3 regions of the Paenibacillus praedii genome follow, and region 1 is predicted to be linked to each of the others. Evidence: riboswitches for the same ligand, from Rfam matches in the RefSeq annotation. Region 1 holds a riboswitch; each other region holds the start of a gene.

Region 1 (5,677 bases):
ACTCGTCCGTTCCTCGCGTCCGTTCACCCTTACCAGTTGCTCAGCAATTACAGCATCGTGTGCAGCTGTCTCCATCCGACTTCGCAAAGCACGACAAGTCTCAGCCGGATCAACGCTTCCAACGATTGCCGAAACCGCACAAATACGCTCCGCACCCGCAGCCAGCACCTGATCCACATTACCAAGCGTGATACCGCCGATAGCTACGAACGGTATCGTGACATGACGAGCTGCTTCCTGGACGTAGCTTGTCGTAACCGCTGCTCTTCCAGGCTTTGTATCTGTCGGAAAGACAGGTCCGACGCCTAAATAGTCGGCTCCTGCTTTTTCGGCCGCTAACGCTTGTTCTATATTATGAGTCGAAATCCCAATGATTCGATCCGGACCTAACAGCCGTCTCGCCTCGGCTATCGGCAGATCGTCTTGGCCAAGATGCACGCCGTCCGCATCCACTTCAAGCACAATATCCGGATAATCATTTATGATGAACGGTACATTGTACTTGCGCGTGAGAGCACGCAGCGCTTTCGCTTGCTCCAGCACCTGCTCACGACTACCCGTCTTATTGCGCAGCTGTAAGATCTGTGCCCCGCCTATAAGCGTTTGCTCCATCACATCCACTATTGCTTTACCGGGATGATTGGACTCCGCCGTAATGACATACAAGCGAAAATCCTTCCATGATGCCCTGCTCATCTTTCATCACACCTCTCTGTCGCCTTAAATCATGAGCTTGCGCTCCAGCAAATGAGCCTTGCAAAGCCGAACAGCCCGCTCCGAATCTGACGTCCCTTGAACAAGCACCCGTCCATCAGGAAATAGAACCAATTGTTCCCCGCTCGGGAGCTTCGCTCGCACAAGGTAACGGTTAACGGCTAGCGGATAGCCCTGCTCCACCAGCCATTTCTCCATTTCTTCAAGCGGCAGCGGATGCTCCAGCGTCACCTGTACCGTATCTCGTCCGCAAAGCACTGCAGAGCTGATGGTCTTCTCTCGAGACTCGCCGTCTCTAAGCAGAGGAGATGGATTGATTCCAGTACGCTTCTGGCCGCAATACGGACATTCCTCACGTCCTGAAGGAAGAATCGATTCCCGCAGCTGAAAAGTCCACAAATCTACTCTAACCCAAGTTTGTCGCATTGCGGCAGCATTGCCGGTAAGCCACTTCATCGCTTCGGCAGCCTGCAGCGAGGCAATAAACTCAACAGCAGGAGCGAGTACGCCAACCGTATCGCAGGTGTCGATTTCTCCCTCTTCTTCCGATCCTCCGAGCATGCAGCGAAGACAAGCCGTCTGCCCAGGCACCAGTGAAGCGTTCATCCCTTGCGCACCAGCCACGCCTCCATAAATAAATGGAATGTTCCTGCTGAAGCATGCATCGCTTATCAGCAGTCTGGTGGCCGCATTATCCGTGCCGTCAAGAACCACATGCACACCCGCTATAAGCGCACTTATATTCGTAGCGTTCACATCTGTCACCGAAGCGGAAATATGGACCTCGCTGTTTACAAGACGAAGCTTATTTGCCGCCGCGATTGCCTTCGGCAGCATCTCCAGCGCATCAGCTTCATTAAACAGCATTTGCCGCTGCAGATTGCTTGGTTCGACGAAATCCCGATCCACCAGCCTTACCTCTCCGACACCCGCTCGAACCATATGCTGCGCAAGCGAAGCACCCAGTGCGCCAACGCCGACAATGAGCACACAGGAATCGGCCAGCTTTCGCTGGCCTGCTTCGCCGATCTGTGCAAATCGGGTTTGTCTGGAATAACGATCAGACCAAACCAAGTCGACCGCATCAGCCATATATCGCACTCCCTGCTGCTTTGAACGCTTCGGACTTCTCCTTCATGCCGGCCTCAATCGCTTCATTGGTCTCCATACCGTTCTGCGCCGCATACTCCCTAATATCTTGGGTGATTCTCATACTGCAAAACTTAGGACCGCACATCGAGCAGAAATGCGCCGACTTCGCCGCTTCCGCTGGCAGCGTCTCATCGTGATAAGACATCGCGCGCTCAGGATCAAGAGAGAGGTGGAACTGATCGCGCCAACGGAATTCGAACCGCGCTTTCGATAATGCGTCGTCGCGCAGCTTCGCGCGGGGATGCCCTTTGGCCAAATCAGCTGCATGCGCCGCGATTTTGTAAGTGATAACCCCTTCCTTCACGTCCTCCTTGTTCGGCAGTCCGAGATGCTCCTTCGGCGTTACATAGCAAAGCATAGCCGTACCGAACCAGCCGATCATCGCCGCCCCAATAGCTGACGTAATATGATCGTAGCCAGGCGCAATGTCAGTCGTTAGAGGGCCCAGCGTATAGAACGGAGCTTCATCGCATACCGCTAGCTGGCGATCCATGTTTTCTTTGATGAGATGCATCGGAACGTGTCCCGGACCTTCAATCATGACCTGTACATCATGCTTCCATGCAATTTTCGTCAACTCGCCCAGCGTATCCAGCTCAGCGAATTGGGCATCATCATTTGCATCGGCAATCGAGCCTGGACGCAAGCCGTCACCCAGCGAGAAGGATACATCATAAGCCTTCATAATTTCACAAATCTCTTCAAAGTGCGTGTACAAGAAATTTTCCTTGTGATGGGCAAGACACCATGCCGCCATAATCGATCCGCCCCGCGACACGATACCCGTCACCCGCTTTGCTGTCAATGGTATATAACGCAGCAGCACGCCTGCATGAATGGTGAAATAATCGACTCCCTGCTCCGCCTGCTCGATCAAAGTATCGCGGAATACCTCCCAGCTCAAATCCTCGGCATTGCCGTTAACCTTCTCAAGCGCCTGATAAATCGGCACGGTACCCACAGGCACCGGTGAATTGCGGACAATCCACTCGCGCGTCGTGTGGATGTTTTTGCCTGTGGATAAATCCATAATCGTATCCGCGCCCCAACGGGTCGCCCACGTCATTTTCTCCACTTCCTCTTCAATCGAAGAAGCAACAGCAGAGTTACCGATATTCGCATTAATTTTCACATGGAAATACCGCCCGATAATCATCGGCTCGCTCTCCGGATGGTTGATGTTCGACGGAATAATGGCGCGTCCCGCCGCCACCTCGCTGCGTACGAATTCAGCCTCCATGCCTTCTCGAATCGCAATATACTCCATCTCCGGCGTTATGATCCCTTTGCGCGCATAGTGCAGCTGGGTCACATTATGTCCAGCCTTTGCACGAAGGGGCTGTCTAGTTAATCCAGGAAACAGCTCCGCTCCCCGCTGCTCAGCCCTCTCCTCGGATAAGAAACCGTTATCCTCAGGCTTCACTGCACGTCCATCATAATGCTCAACGTCGCCGCGCTCCATCAACCATTCATTGCGGAAGGTCGGCAAGCCCCGTCTCACATCTGATTCATAGCTTTCGTCTGTATAGGGACCGCTTGCGTCATATACCCGGATTGGTTCGTTTGGCAGCTCTTCTCCATTTCTTCCCGAACTCGCCTCAAGCGCGATTTCTCTCATCGGCACACGGATGCTGTCCTTCGAGCCAGTTACATACACTTTTCTGCTGCCCGGCAGCGGAGTTGTTAAAATTGACATCAAAAAAACCTCCTAAATGGAATAGTCAGAATTCCTCCTGGAGGCGTACGCAAGCATATAAGAAAGTTTGTTGCACCGCGGCCCTCGCTTGCTCAATAGCAAGCAGTGCTTCTTTTGCCGGGACAGTCGTCATCGCAGAGGAGCACCACCTTACTAAAATCGGTGCTAAATCGCAACAAAAAAACCGCCCCAGCGAAGGAGCGGTTGAAATGTGTCGTCATGCGCGGTTCTCAGATCAGGTTAATTAACCGATCGATTAGTTTCCGTTCCCATCCTTGCTCAAACTGAAGCTTCGGCTGAATGAGGCAGGAGTCCCTTCGCGCAAATGCATAAACGCACAATCCCACTTTCCTACGCTGGCATAACCCAGATCAGGTTCAAAGGGACCAAAGCATAACGCTTTATCTCAGCCAAGACGGCGCCCCTAGTGGATTTCCTTGTTTGACTATAACGTTAATGCAAGAAAGGTGTCAACCCTCAATATCTAAGAAGCTGCGAAAAAGCTGCCTGCTGCAAGCCGTTCACCTTCATCGGCTTTATCCATCGATCAGCCGTATGCCGCCATGTAAAGACTTGCTCTACCCGCTCTCAGCAGTTCTGCTATAGCTTGATTTTCATTTGGAATAAGCCAGCCCTGCGTGCAGCCATATAAATAATAACAACAAGGGGACCAATGAATACGCCTATTACGCCTACGAGCTTAAAGCCGACATAGAGGCTAATGAGAGCGGACAAGGAGCCAATGCCTACAGCATCTCCGAGAATTTTCGGTTCTATAATCCGGCGGAATACAGTGATGACGAGAAACAGCACAATCAAACCGACGCCTGTATAAATATCTCCCGTAAATATCAGATAGGATGCCCAAGGTACAAGTACCGAGCCTGTTCCAAGAATCGGCATAATATCTACGATAACAATGAGCAGAGCAATCGCTAATGGGTATTTCACATGAAGCACCAGGAGACCAATTAAGGAGATGATGTAGGTAAGCGCGCTTAGGATGAATTGAGAACGAAGGAAGCCAAATATCGATTTGCGCAAATTATTCAGCACGTCATTTACCTGAGGATGCGACTTCTCGTCAAACAGCGACAGTACAGTAGTCTTCATTGTATTCAGACTGAAGCTCATCATGTATACAGCGACCAAAAATACGATAAAGAAAATGAACATGGCAGGGATGCTTGTTGCGAAGCCGATGACGGAGTCGGATAAGGAGCCGACCATTCTCGTCAACGTGTTCGTTAAACCAACTAGCCAGCCTTCAATCGTATCGACTGCCTCGGGAGAAAAGTTTTGATAAAGCGATTGCGCTTGCAGCATAAGATCGTCAACGATGCCGTTCGCATCCTCGAAATAATTAGGAACCCTCTTGAAGAAGGCGATAAGCTCGGCGACAACCTTTACACCAAGTAGTGCGATCAGACCAATGAGAATGACCGTAAAAATACTGCTCGAAACGGTTGCTGCTGCCAGCCTATTCATTTTAAATTTTTGCATAAACAGCTGATTAAGAGGCTCTAGAAAGATAGCAACGACAAGCGCCAGCAGGAAGGGCGCTCCTACCGTAAATAATAAATAGAGCAGCAGCAAACCAAGCCCGATAAATACAACAGTTTTGATAGACACTAGCTTCCCCTCCTCTTAATTCTATATGCGCTTGCTGTATGGAATAAGCCTTGTAAATCGCTGAAAGCTAATCTATGATGGCGCTTCTTTTGTGGAAGTCCGTTTCCTTGTAGTACATATCCTTAACTAGCAGGTTCGGGCCGCAGCAGGCTGCCGCCGGACAATGACAATTAACGCTGCGCGCAAGGTCATGGTCAAGCCATTTGTCAAATAGATCATCCAGCTTCGCAGATCCGATATTGCCGAAGGCCGGCACATCCGAGAAGTCGGTTACGAACACATCGCCAGTAAATAAATTGACATTCAATCTATTCCGCCCATCCGGATCATTGCGGACTGTTACATTTGGCTCGTTAGCCAGTCTAGTAAGCAGCTTCCGCTCGTTGGAATGATCGCTGCATTGATAGAAAGGCAATGTTCCGAACAGCATCCAAATCGATTGATCTCTTGCATTCAGCAAACGCTCGATCGCTTCCAGCATTT
Region 2 (5,677 bases), on a different contig from region 1:
TTTTTGATAATATCTGCATATTCTTTTTGTTGTTCGTCCAATTCTGTCGTTTCCAGAAGCAAGTCTGTCATGCCAATGACCCCGTTCATCGGGGTTCGAATTTCATGACTCATCATAGCTAAAAATGCACTTTTTGTTTGGTTCATCCTCTCTGCCGTTTCCTTCTCAATCAATAGCTTCTTTTGCTCCGTAATATCCTTAGCAATAATATAATAACCGACTGATTGCTTATTAATAATGATGGGCGCTATCGTAGTTAACACCTCAACCTGATGACCATCTTTATGATTAATTTTATCAATATTTCTTTCAATAGCCGCAAGGTCCCTAGTATCCGAACGTAATTTGCTGAGATTGTCCACACCTATAAATGTTGAAATGCTCAAACTAACCATCTCTTTAACACGATAACCCGTCAGCTGTTCTGCGACTGGATTAGTGTTAATAATATTGCCTTCCAAATCAAGCGAGATGATTGCATCATGGTTGTACTTTTTTAACGATGTATATCGTTCAATGCTTTCTTCCAGTTTCAATTCTGCTTTTTTTCGTTCCGTTATTTCTTGCGTAGTTCCAATCACCTTCACAGGTGTTCCTATTTCGTCAAATTTTACCGACAAGCGTATATGTAAATACTTAACCGATTCATCAGGCTGTAAATTACGAAATTCAAAATCAAATGCATTCCCTTTCATGGCTTGTGCAAAGCAATCTAAATAGCGCTGCTGATCCTCTGGATGAATTAGATGGATGAGCTCGTCATTAGAGATGAGGTTTTTTTTGTCTAAACTGAATATTTTATAGCATTGATCAGATAATGTTACTTTATTTTGGAGGATATCCCATTCCCAGCTGCCAAGCGACGCAATTTGCTGTGCCTCGGCAAGATTATCCTCATAATTCTTTCGCTCCGTAATATCTCGCGCTATACCCAATACTTTCTGTACGTTGCCATGTTCATCTCTGATCGTTTTAATCGTTGTTTCAAACCAGATGTAGTTGCCATTTTTGTGACGCACACGACAAGAAAACAAATCATTGTCCGCATACGTTGTAGCTTGCATCACTTTCAAGTCATCAGGATGATAAAGCTCAAAATTAGCTTTACCGATGACCTCTTCCGGCTCATAGCCCAATAGTTCACGGATGGACGGAGAAACATAACGAGTTACGCCATCAGGGGTGATGTAGGTGATAAGATCTAATACATTTTCGGAAATAAGCTTAAATAATTCCCTGTATTCAAGCAATTCAAGCTCAGCATTTTTTTTTTCAGAAATATCAACAATATGAGTTAAAAAATACAAAGGGGCTCCTAACGTTTCATCACGAACTAGAGCAACATGTATACCCGTCCAAACCATATTGCCATTTTTTTGTATGTATCGTTTTTCCATCTCATAAAACGAGGAACCGCCATCCAACGCTTCTTTTCTGAGATCATTATTTTTTTCTAACTCGTCGGGGTGAGAAATGTCCCTAAACGTCAAACGCTTTAATTCCTCTTCTGTATACCCTAATATTTTACAAGCCATAGGATTAACCTTTATCCAACTTCCATCAATCGATACCAAGGCAATCCCAATTGGGGCGCGTGTGTATAACTGTTCAAAGAACGTATGATGATCGATCTGTAATTTGTCCAAATAAAGTCCCCCCCATCGCGAATATACCATTTACTCACAAAAAAATTCCTAATTATTAGTATACTATTTAAAAGTACAAAAGAAAGTTTTATATTTGATAGTATATCCCCCAGCAGACGTTGGATGGCATTCCCACTTTGCTTCCTGTCTTAATCCTCGTACATGTTCTCCTCGTCCGCAATGCTTTGAATATCCTCAGAGCTGATACTGATGTACGTGTAGCCCTCCGCCTGCTGCTTCTTCAGCGCTTTTTCCTTGAAAAACCGCGGACTGCCTTCACCTGCGTCTTCATCGTAAACGAGCAGGATGCCATCCGTTTTCCGGAACAACAGCTCGTCCCGCGCTGTGAACTGCCAGATGCCGCTGTACGGCTGATTGCTGACCGCCGCGTAATAATCGACTCCTTTTAACACCTGCTGGTAAAACTCCTTCTTATCGTCCTTCCATTTCTCTTCCGGATTGCTGTATGCGGACAGGATCGAGAGCCTCAACTGAGGATAGATCTCCTTGAGCGAAATGACGACCTCGCATGCCCAGAGATCAACACCGTATTGGCCGGGAGTGATGACCCATTCCAGTCCGTCTTCGATAAGCGGGACAAGCTTGGCCGTTAATATTTTTTTGATATAAACGATTCCCTCATGCTTCTGGCTAAAAATATTAAGCTCATGCGCGCGATAACCGGTAACGAGCAAGTTTTTCATGCGTTCAACGCCTTTTCGGATAATTATGGTTTACATCTCTCCAGTGTATGCTATAGTAGAAAAAAAACAAATTGAATATCGAATTTAATTCACTAGGGGAGTCTACCGACTGAGACGGAGCGCATGCTCCGGACCCTTGGAACCTGATCTGGATCATTCCAGCGGAGGGAAGTGGAGCAGACACTTTCATACATGCGCGCATGCGTTTTTGAAAATAATGACCGCTCGTTTCCTTTTGGAGACGGGCGGCTTTTTTTATAGAAGCTGACGCTAATTTGTAGAGACATAAACGGAGGAGAACATCCATGGCGACTCTAATCCATACAAACGAAAATGTTGAAACTGCACATAAAGCATTGACAATAGCCGGCTCGGACAGCGGCGGCGGCGCAGGTATTCAAGCGGATCTGAAAACATTCCAGGAGCTTGGCGCATATGGCATGTCCGTCATAACCGCTGTCACTGCGCAAAACACGCTAGGCGTGCAAGGTGTATATCCGATGGAGGCTGAGGCGGTCAGCATGCAGCTAGATTCGATTGGCGAGGACCTGACGCCTAATGCAGTCAAGACAGGAATGCTGTACAGCGCTGAAATCATTCAATTGATCGCGGACAAAATAGCCTTATATCAGTGGAGAAATCTGGTGATCGACCCCGTCATGGTCGCCAAAGGCGGCTCTCCTCTTCTTCAGCAGACTGCTATTCAATCACTAATAAAGCATTTGGTGCCGCTCGCGCTAGTCACAACTCCTAATATCCCGGAGGCCGAGCTGCTTACGAGAATGGCAATCCGCACACTAAGCGACCGAGAGGAAGCGGCAAAGCAAATGATTCAAATGGGCTCGCGATATGTCGTCATCAAAGGCGGACACGATACGGGCAGCCGGCTCGTCGATCTTGTGTATGACGGCGATCGCTTCACTTATATGGAGAGCGATCGTATCGATACCCGCCATACTCATGGCACCGGCTGCACCTACTCAGCCGCTCTAACAGCCGGGCTGGCAGCCGGCAAAACCGTAACGGAAGCAATTGAAACCGCAAAAAGCTTCATTCAAGCGGCGATCGAGGATCAGCTCGGCATTGGCGGCGGACATGGACCGACGAATCATTTCGCTTATCGTCGAATTCGCGTCTGATGGCTCAAAAAAAAAAAGAGCACTTGAGCTGCCGATTGCGGCATCGTTCAAGTGCTCTTTCAAATGCTAGCGATTGTCGACCTTCTCTGGGTAAAGATCGTGGTTCATGAGACGGTGCTCCGCCATCGACTCATATTTAGTGCCGGGTTGACCCCAGTTGCAGTAGGGATCGATGGAAATGCCGCCGCGCGGCGTGAACTTGCCCCAAACCTCGATGTAACGGGGATTCATGAGCGCGATGAGATCATTCATAATGATATTCATACAGTCCTCATGAAAATCGCCGTGATTACGGAAGCTGAACAAGTACAGCTTGAGCGACTTGCTTTCGACCATTTTGCGGTCGGGGATGTAAGAGATATAGATGGTCGCAAAATCCGGCTGCCCCGTCATCGGACAAAGACTCGTAAATTCCGGACAGTTAAATTTAACGAAATAATCCCGATTCGGATGCTTATTATCAAACGCCTCCAGCACGGACGGCGTGTAATTGAATAAATATGAGGTTCCTTGGTTGCCGAGCAGCGTTATGCCGCTCAGCTCTTCCTTGCTTCTGCCTTCCATGGTAGCTTCCGCCCTTCTTGTTTTATAGGTGTTAAACGCCCTTCTTATTGCCCCATACCCATGTATGAAGCTGAGGCAGCACATGCACCCGCTTCAAATCCGGATCAGGCATGACGCGCTCGATCAGCCACTCATAGCGCTCCAGCAGGTACGGAAGCATACGGTTCGGCTCCGTTTCCTGCAGATTGGCGTTGCCTGCCTGCACGTAGAATGGAACCTGCGGGTACCGCAAATGAACAAATGTCGCATATTCGAGGTCGATCTCATCGAACACGACCGTTTTTACGGAAAAGCTTCTCGAGCGTTCGTTCAGCTTACCGACAATGTCATCGAGTATACTCCAGTCGGTTTTCATACCGGAGCTTGGAGGCTTGGGAGAAAGCGTCAGCTCATCGATGCTCCAAAACCAATCCTGCCAGCGGCTACCCTGCGTCTCCAGCGCGACACTCATCCCTTCCTCATGAAGAAGATTGACTAACGCCCCAAGCTGCGGCAGCAGTGCCGGGTTACCTCCGGATATCGTCACATGTTCAAACGTGCTGCCCCCGGTTTCTTTAAGTTGTTCCACAATATCATGTGCCGTCAGCATGCGAATATCGTCCTTTGCGCTGCCGTCCCAGGTAAAGGCGGAATCACACCAGGAGCAGCTGTAATCGCAGCCTGCCGTGCGCACGAACATCGTTTTGCGGCCTATCACCATGCCTTCTCCTTGCACGGTCGGCCCGAATATTTCAATAACAGGGATTCGTTTCTCGCTAGTCGTCATGCGATCCCGCCTTCCGCTTAGGACGATAAATGCAATAGCTCGTCGGCGTTTCACGCAAATACACCTGTACGCACTGCGCGCCGTTTGTCACACCGTCCAAATGCTTCTGCACAAGCTCGCAAATGGTACGAGCCACCACCTCGGTTGTCGGGAAAAGCGCTGGATTGTCATCGCTGAAGTTCGATGTGTCATCATTCAGCACGGTGTGGTCGAATCGGTCGTGGATCAGCTTTTTGATGATGCCGAAGTTTACGAGAAAGCCTGCCGAATCGAGCTCGTCGCCTGCTATCGTTACGTTTGCAAAATACGTATGACCATGCATTTGACGGCATTTTCCCGCTTCCTCCGCAGGAATATAGTGAGCCGCAGCAAAATGGAAATCTTTATTAAGCTCATATTGAAAAGGATGATTAACGGCTGGATAAATTTGCTGCAGCATCAGGAGTCCGCCTCCTGACTGTCGCGGATTGTCAAATAATCGTTTAGCCCTTTTTGGCGCAGCAGACATGCTGGGCATTGTCCGCAGCCGTCGGCCACGATGCCGTTATAGCAGGTTAAGGTCCGCGTCCTCACGAAATCGAACGCCCCATGCTCGTCGGCCAGCGCCCACGTCTCCGCTTTGTTCAACCACATGAGCGGCGTATCGATGACAAACGGATAGTCCATCGATAGATTCAGCGTCACATTCAGCGATTTTACAAAAACGTCCCTGCAGTCGGGATATCCGCTAAAGTCCGTCTCGCACACGCCAGTGACGATATGGTTAGCGCCAATTTGCTTGCCCAGAATAGCTGCGAAGGTGAGGAAAAGCAGATTGCGTCCGTCGACAAAGGTTGTCGGGAGCTCGCCTTCCTTTTG
Region 3 (5,677 bases), on a different contig from region 1:
AACGCCAATGGTGCTGCTTGCTCCTACGACGTTTTTCAGTTTTTTTCAATCCCCTGAGGATTTCTACCAGCGTTACGATATCGCGTCCTTTGTCCGCTTGATTCGTTATGCCGCTTATGTCGTATCGATGCTGCTTCCGGCCTTATATATTGCCATAACGACATATCATCAAGAAATGCTGCCGACGACGCTGCTTATCAGTCTTGCCGCTCAACGGGAAGGAATCCCATTTCCCGGCCTTGTGGAGGCGCTTCTCATGGAAATGACCTTTGAGGTGCTTCGCGAAGCGGGGCTGCGGATGCCAAGGGCGATCGGTCCCGCGATTTCGATCGTCGGCGCTCTCGTATTAGGACAATCCGCTGTGCAAGCGGGCATCGTATCTGCGGGGATGGTCATCGTCGTTTCCTTCACGGCGATATCGAATTTTGTGACGCCGGAGTTCAATATGGCGGCTACTTCAAGAATTATACGCTTTCTATTCATGCTGATGGCGGGAATGCTTGGATTTTTCGGTATTTTCACATCGGTGCTGTTCATGCTTGTCCATCTCGCCTCGCTTCGCTCGTTCGGCGTGCCGTATATGTCGCCGTTAGCTCCAGGGGGAGCAAAGCAAGGGATGTGGCGGGATATGTTTGTACGGCTTCCGTGGTGGGCAATCGTGTTCAGGCCGCTTGATATGAAGCTGCGTAATCCAAAGCGGAGGGGGAAGGGGAAGATGCCGCCCGCACAGCGGCAAGCAGAGAAGCCATAGCTGAAAGGAGGGGTAACGGTGAACCGTATAAGGCTTGTCATGCTGCTGCTCTGCTGTCTGCTGGTAAGCGGCTGCTGGAATCGAGTGGAGCTGAATGAAATCGGGATTGTGTCGGCTTCAAGCATCGATTGGCAGAATGGGAAATGGCAATTGTCTTATCAGGTGGTTATTCCACAGGCGATATCCAATCAAAGCCCGTCCTCCGGCGGTGGGGTGGCGGTTAATGTCTTCTCGACAACGGGAGACAACTTTCGGATGGCAACGAGCAGGGCAAGCCAGGAGACGTCGCGGCAGTTATATTTTGGTCATAATCAAATCATCATTATTGGTGAGGAGGCGGCCCGGAAAGGCTTGGATCAATTATTCGACGTCTATTTGCGCAATTCGGATTCACGCGAGACGGTGGGTGTGTTTCTGGCAAAAGGAAACGCACGGAGGATGCTCGAGCAGCTCATCCCGCTGGAGAAAATACCCGGTACGGCTATCCAACGCATGATGGCCAACGAAGAAAAAAACAGCTCGGCCTTTCGCCAAATGACGATGTATCAGGTGGTGCTGGACTTGCTGGGCGCGTCGCAAGCGACAGGCGTTCCGAGTCTCACTGTTGGCGGTACTACCGAAAGCATGGACCATGGGGATAAACTGAACCGGACGAATACGCCTTCGAAGGTGAGGCTTCACGATTTGGGATTAATTCAGAAGGATAAGCTGGTAGGCTGGATAACAAGGAATGAGAGTCAAGGGGTGATGTGGCTGGCGGATCATATCAAACGGACAACGGTCTCATTTGCTTGCGAGCGCGATGAGAACAAGCTTAAGGAGTCCTCTATACGCATCATCAGCGCAAAAACCAAGCTTCGGCCTGAGCGATCAGGCGACAAGTGGACGATGTATGTCCACACGATGGCGAAAGGGCAGCTGCTTGAGTACAATTGCGATGGCGACCTGTCCAAGCCGCAAGAGGTGGAAAAGATAGAAGGTAAAATCGAGAAGGAAATACAAGCTGGGATGGCGCTCGGATGGGAGGCTGTTCGCAAGCATCGGGCGGATGTCGTCGGCTTCGGCAACGTTATCCACAATAAATATCCAAAGCTGTGGCATAAGATGGAGGATGATTGGCCGCAGCTATTCTCGCAAATGGAAGTAAAGATCACGGTGGAGGTTAAGCTTCATGCAACAGGCATGAGCGGCAGCGGCTTCAAAAAGGCGCAGGAGAAGGCGCGCTCGTAGCCGGAAAGGAGACGGTATGCAGCAAATCGGCAAAAACCAGCTGTCCATTCTGATTATTATTTTCCTTATAGGCAGCACTCCTTTGTTCGAGCTCGGAATGAAGGCGAAGCAGGATGCGTGGCTAGCCATGTCCCTTGCGGCAGCGGCAGGTTTGCTGCTCACCGTCATTTACGTTCATATTCAGAAGCGTGCGCCGGGGGCAGGGTTAGCCGAGCTTTTTATAATGCATTTTGGCAAATGGATCGGCAGTGCCGTTGGACTCATTTATGCCGTCTGGTTCGCGTATGAATCCATGCGCAATGTGAGGGATGTCGGCGAGCTGACGGCAGTGGCGCTCCTGACACTTACGCCGAAGTGGATTGTGATGCTGATGATTTTAGGCGTATCCGCCTATTGCGTAAGCAAAGGGGTGGAGGTATTTATTCGTGTCGTCCAGCTGCTCTTTCCGATTGCGGCGTTTAGCTACTTCATTATTATTTTGCTGCTGTTTATTGCAAGACTGCCGAATATTCAACAGCTGCTGCCAGTCCTAGAGTATGGGTCAATCCCCGTCATACAGGCAGCTTTTCCTAGTCTGCTATCTTTCCCTTTCGGGCAGATGGTGATCATGCTCGTGTTCTGGAAGTACGTTAATGAAAAAAAAGCGATTGGACGCATATCATATTGGTCGCAGATCGCCGTGTCGCTCTTCTTGGTTATGATGAATGCGCTCATCATGAGCGTGCTTGGACCGGAGCTGTCAAAGCTGTCGACACTCCCTCTGCTGGAGGTGGTACAGCTCATTAGGCTTGCTAATTTCTTGGAGCGGATTGATGCTATTGTTACACTGCTCTTGTTCATTGGGCTGTATGTGAAAATGACCGCGTTCTATATGGCGTCGGTACTCACCTTCAAAGCCATAACAGGCATAGCGCATCGTTACTCTGTCATGCCGGTCGGCATTGTCATTTATGTATCATCCTTTTTTGAGCCGAATTATACGTATCATATTTGGATTGGCTTAGATATTACGCTCAAAATTGTTCCGTTATTCCAGGTTGCGCTGCCGATGCTTATGCTGATGGTGGGCGTACGCAAGAAGTATAAGCAGTCTTATAAGGTTCAAGCAGGTGATCTTTGAAAATGGTTTTCAGAAAAAGACTAGCATTTTGGTCGGGTTTTGCTTTACAATTGACATGTTGACGAAACTAAATATGTTCCGGGGAGCTGGTTAGGCCGGCTGAGAGGGGATTTTCTTTATAATTCCGACCCTTTAAACCTGATCTGGGTAATGCCAGCGTAGGGACAGACGCTCTGTTTATGCAGCAGGCTCGATTAGATTGATCCGGCCGATGCTGAAGGGAACAGCTGCACAGCCAAATTGACGGTGTCCTCCGGATTGGGAGGACGCTTTTTTTTTATATTTCCATGAACCGGACACGTAAGAAGGCTCGTCACCTTTTATAAAAAATAGAGCAAGCGAAGAGAGCAACACACATCATGAATCAGAAAAAAGCAGGACAAGCGTCGTGGAGAATCGTTGGAGCTATGCTCGTATTCGTATTGGCGCTGGCAGGCTGCGGAGCGAATCGGTCTTCATGAATATGCGGATGCCTATCCGCATGTGCTGTCCGGCGGGATGCTGCAGCGGGTCTCCTTCTTAAGGAGACCCGCTGCTTGCTCCCAAGCGATTAATGCTGCTGGACGAGCCGTTCGGGGCATTGGACGCCTAGACGAGACTGCAAATGCAGCAGTGGCTGATGTCGATTTGGGAGGAAAACCGCAGATCGGTGCTGCTCGTGACGCACAGTATTGAGGAGGCATTGTTTTTATCAGATCGGATTGTTGTGCTGTCCGCTTCGCCTGCTGTTGTTCTGGAGGAATATGAGATTCCATTCACGCGGCCGCGCAGCGAAGCGCTGTGGAGCGATCCGCGATTTAATGAGCTGAAGCAGCGTATTTACGAGCTGCTTAAAGTCGGTATGAAGGAGAGCGTGTGATGCCCATGAACGGAGAGAAGCATACGTTTTCTTTTATAGATGCGCATATTCATGTCGACTTATATGAGGAAGCGGAGCTAGACGGCTTGCTGGAAGAGGCTTTTGCGGAAGGCGCTGCTGCCGTAGTAGCGGTGTCTATGCATCTGGCCTCCTCTATCCTGAACCGAGAGCTTGCCATCCGGCATCCTGGAAGGGTGCATCCGGCCTACGGTTTTCATCCGGAGCAGCCGATTCACACTGGTGCGGAGCTCGATGAACTGTTTGGATGGATTCGTATGCGGCATGAAGCAGGGGAGCCGTTCGCGATCGGCGAGGTTGGCCTGCCGTATTACACAAGGACAGCATCAGAGTCAGCGGGTATTGCTTTCGATGAAGCTGCTTATTTAGAGCTGTTAGCCCGATTCGCCGCACTGGCGACAGAGCTGGATCGTCCGATCGTGCTGCATGCGGTGTACGAGGATGCGGACAAGGCCTGCGATATTTTGGAGAGGCATGGCGTCCGGAGGGCACACTTCCATTGGTTTAAGGGCAGCCAGGCTGCAGTGCGGAGAATGGCAGCAAGCGGTTATATGATTTCAATTACACCGGATGTGGCGTATGAAGAAGAGATACAGCAGCTTGTGAAGCAATATCCGCTAGAGCTTATGATGGTGGAGACCGACGGCCCGTGGCCGTTCGAAGGCCCTTATACCGGGAAGCAGACTCGGCCGACTATGGCTGCTGATGCTGCACAGCATATTGCACGCATTAAGGAGCGGCCTGCAGAGCAGATTGCGGAAGCATTGCTTGCGAATACGAAGCGATTTTATGGCGTATAGTTATGCGGCAAAGGTCGTGCTGCTGGCGGAGCGGGTTTAGCTGCAACAGTGAAGGAGAAGTGTAAGGCTGAATTTTGACGGTGTATAGATGCCAAAAGAAAAACCGACATTCCGCCTCATCTGGCAAGGTGTCGGTTTTCATATTATAGCGCGGGACTATCCGTTCACTTACTTTTCTTAGATGCGGCCCAGAATGCGAGTATGATCAAGGGAATGAGGATGAACCACGGAATCGTAATCGTGCCTCCAACAATAAAGGCTAGCGCCATCACGGCTATGACGCCGACAATGATGTACAGACATCCTCTGCCGAATGTTTCCACGGAATCGCCTCCTTCAGGTTTTGCGCCCGCAAAACCACTTCGTAAGCCTCTGCTACTTGCATGTATATTCAGTTATAACGTTTTAAAGCCTATCTGGTTTCAAAAAAAATCGCCCACATCGCTGTGGGCAACTGTCCTAGATCTATAAATCAACGGTGGGGTTGATGTCTCTTATTATACAAACCAAACCTTAACCGTACCTTAAAAATCTTTGTCGGATTGTTGAAAAGTAGAATAACACCATGAGTAGGGGAGAATTGAATCCGACGATTTGGGATTTTCGAGACCCCTCCGATAACAAACTTAATTTGAGTCTGACCATGAAGGCCGATAAGTAAGTCAAATTAAAAATTAAACGAGCGGGAGATCCGATAAGATGGTTGCGCCAACCTTGTTGCGTGTTAATAGGAGGGAAATGACGGAGATTAAATCAGGAGCTTAATATAAGACAATCACTAGCAAGAGTCGCAAAAGGCCCACAGAGTGGGCCTTTTATTGGGAGAGGTTTTATTAAAGAATGATAGCAGCTTAAATACGATGGAGCTTGCGTCTCACTTATTTAGTAGACTCTGCCCA

What was found. Region 1 has a riboswitch for thiamine pyrophosphate ahead of thiC (phosphomethylpyrimidine synthase ThiC). Riboswitches for the same ligand answer to the same signal wherever they lie in the genome.
Region 2: linked by a shared signal. The riboswitch ahead of thiD (bifunctional hydroxymethylpyrimidine kinase/phosphomethylpyrimidine kinase) and the one ahead of thiC (phosphomethylpyrimidine synthase ThiC) in region 1 are both predicted to bind thiamine pyrophosphate.
Region 3: linked by a shared signal. The riboswitch ahead of ACO9K6_RS01950 (hypothetical protein) and the one ahead of thiC (phosphomethylpyrimidine synthase ThiC) in region 1 are both predicted to bind thiamine pyrophosphate.

Annotation. Positions count from the first base shown of each region.
Region 1 covers NZ_JBMWAM010000025.1:31,082-36,758, reverse strand. The annotation lists gene thiE (thiamine phosphate synthase) at 1-696, opposite strand, end outside; gene ACO9K6_RS18500 (ThiF family adenylyltransferase) at 721-1,806, opposite strand; gene thiC (phosphomethylpyrimidine synthase ThiC) at 1,799-3,562, opposite strand; TPP riboswitch at 3,894-3,998, opposite strand; gene ytvI (sporulation integral membrane protein YtvI) at 4,163-5,194, opposite strand; gene yfkAB (radical SAM/CxCxxxxC motif protein YfkAB) at 5,262-5,677, opposite strand, start outside.
Region 2 covers NZ_JBMWAM010000005.1:132,296-137,972, forward strand. The annotation lists gene ACO9K6_RS06970 (PAS domain S-box protein) at 1-1,646, opposite strand, end outside; gene ACO9K6_RS06975 (SLOG family protein) at 1,796-2,350, opposite strand; TPP riboswitch at 2,435-2,537, shown strand; gene thiD (bifunctional hydroxymethylpyrimidine kinase/phosphomethylpyrimidine kinase) at 2,656-3,489, shown strand; gene queF (preQ(1) synthase) at 3,556-4,053, opposite strand; gene queE (7-carboxy-7-deazaguanine synthase QueE) at 4,085-4,819, opposite strand; gene ACO9K6_RS06995 (6-pyruvoyl trahydropterin synthase family protein) at 4,809-5,258, opposite strand; gene queC (7-cyano-7-deazaguanine synthase QueC) at 5,258-5,677, opposite strand, start outside.
Region 3 covers NZ_JBMWAM010000001.1:392,550-398,226, reverse strand. The annotation lists gene ACO9K6_RS01965 (spore germination protein) at 1-751, shown strand, start outside; gene ACO9K6_RS01960 (Ger(x)C family spore germination protein) at 770-1,981, shown strand; gene ACO9K6_RS01955 (GerAB/ArcD/ProY family transporter) at 1,998-3,101, shown strand; TPP riboswitch at 3,171-3,284, shown strand; gene ACO9K6_RS01950 (hypothetical protein) at 3,501-3,776, shown strand; gene ACO9K6_RS01945 (hypothetical protein) at 3,751-3,960, shown strand; gene ACO9K6_RS01940 (TatD family hydrolase) at 3,960-4,778, shown strand; gene ACO9K6_RS01935 (hypothetical protein) at 4,943-5,101, opposite strand.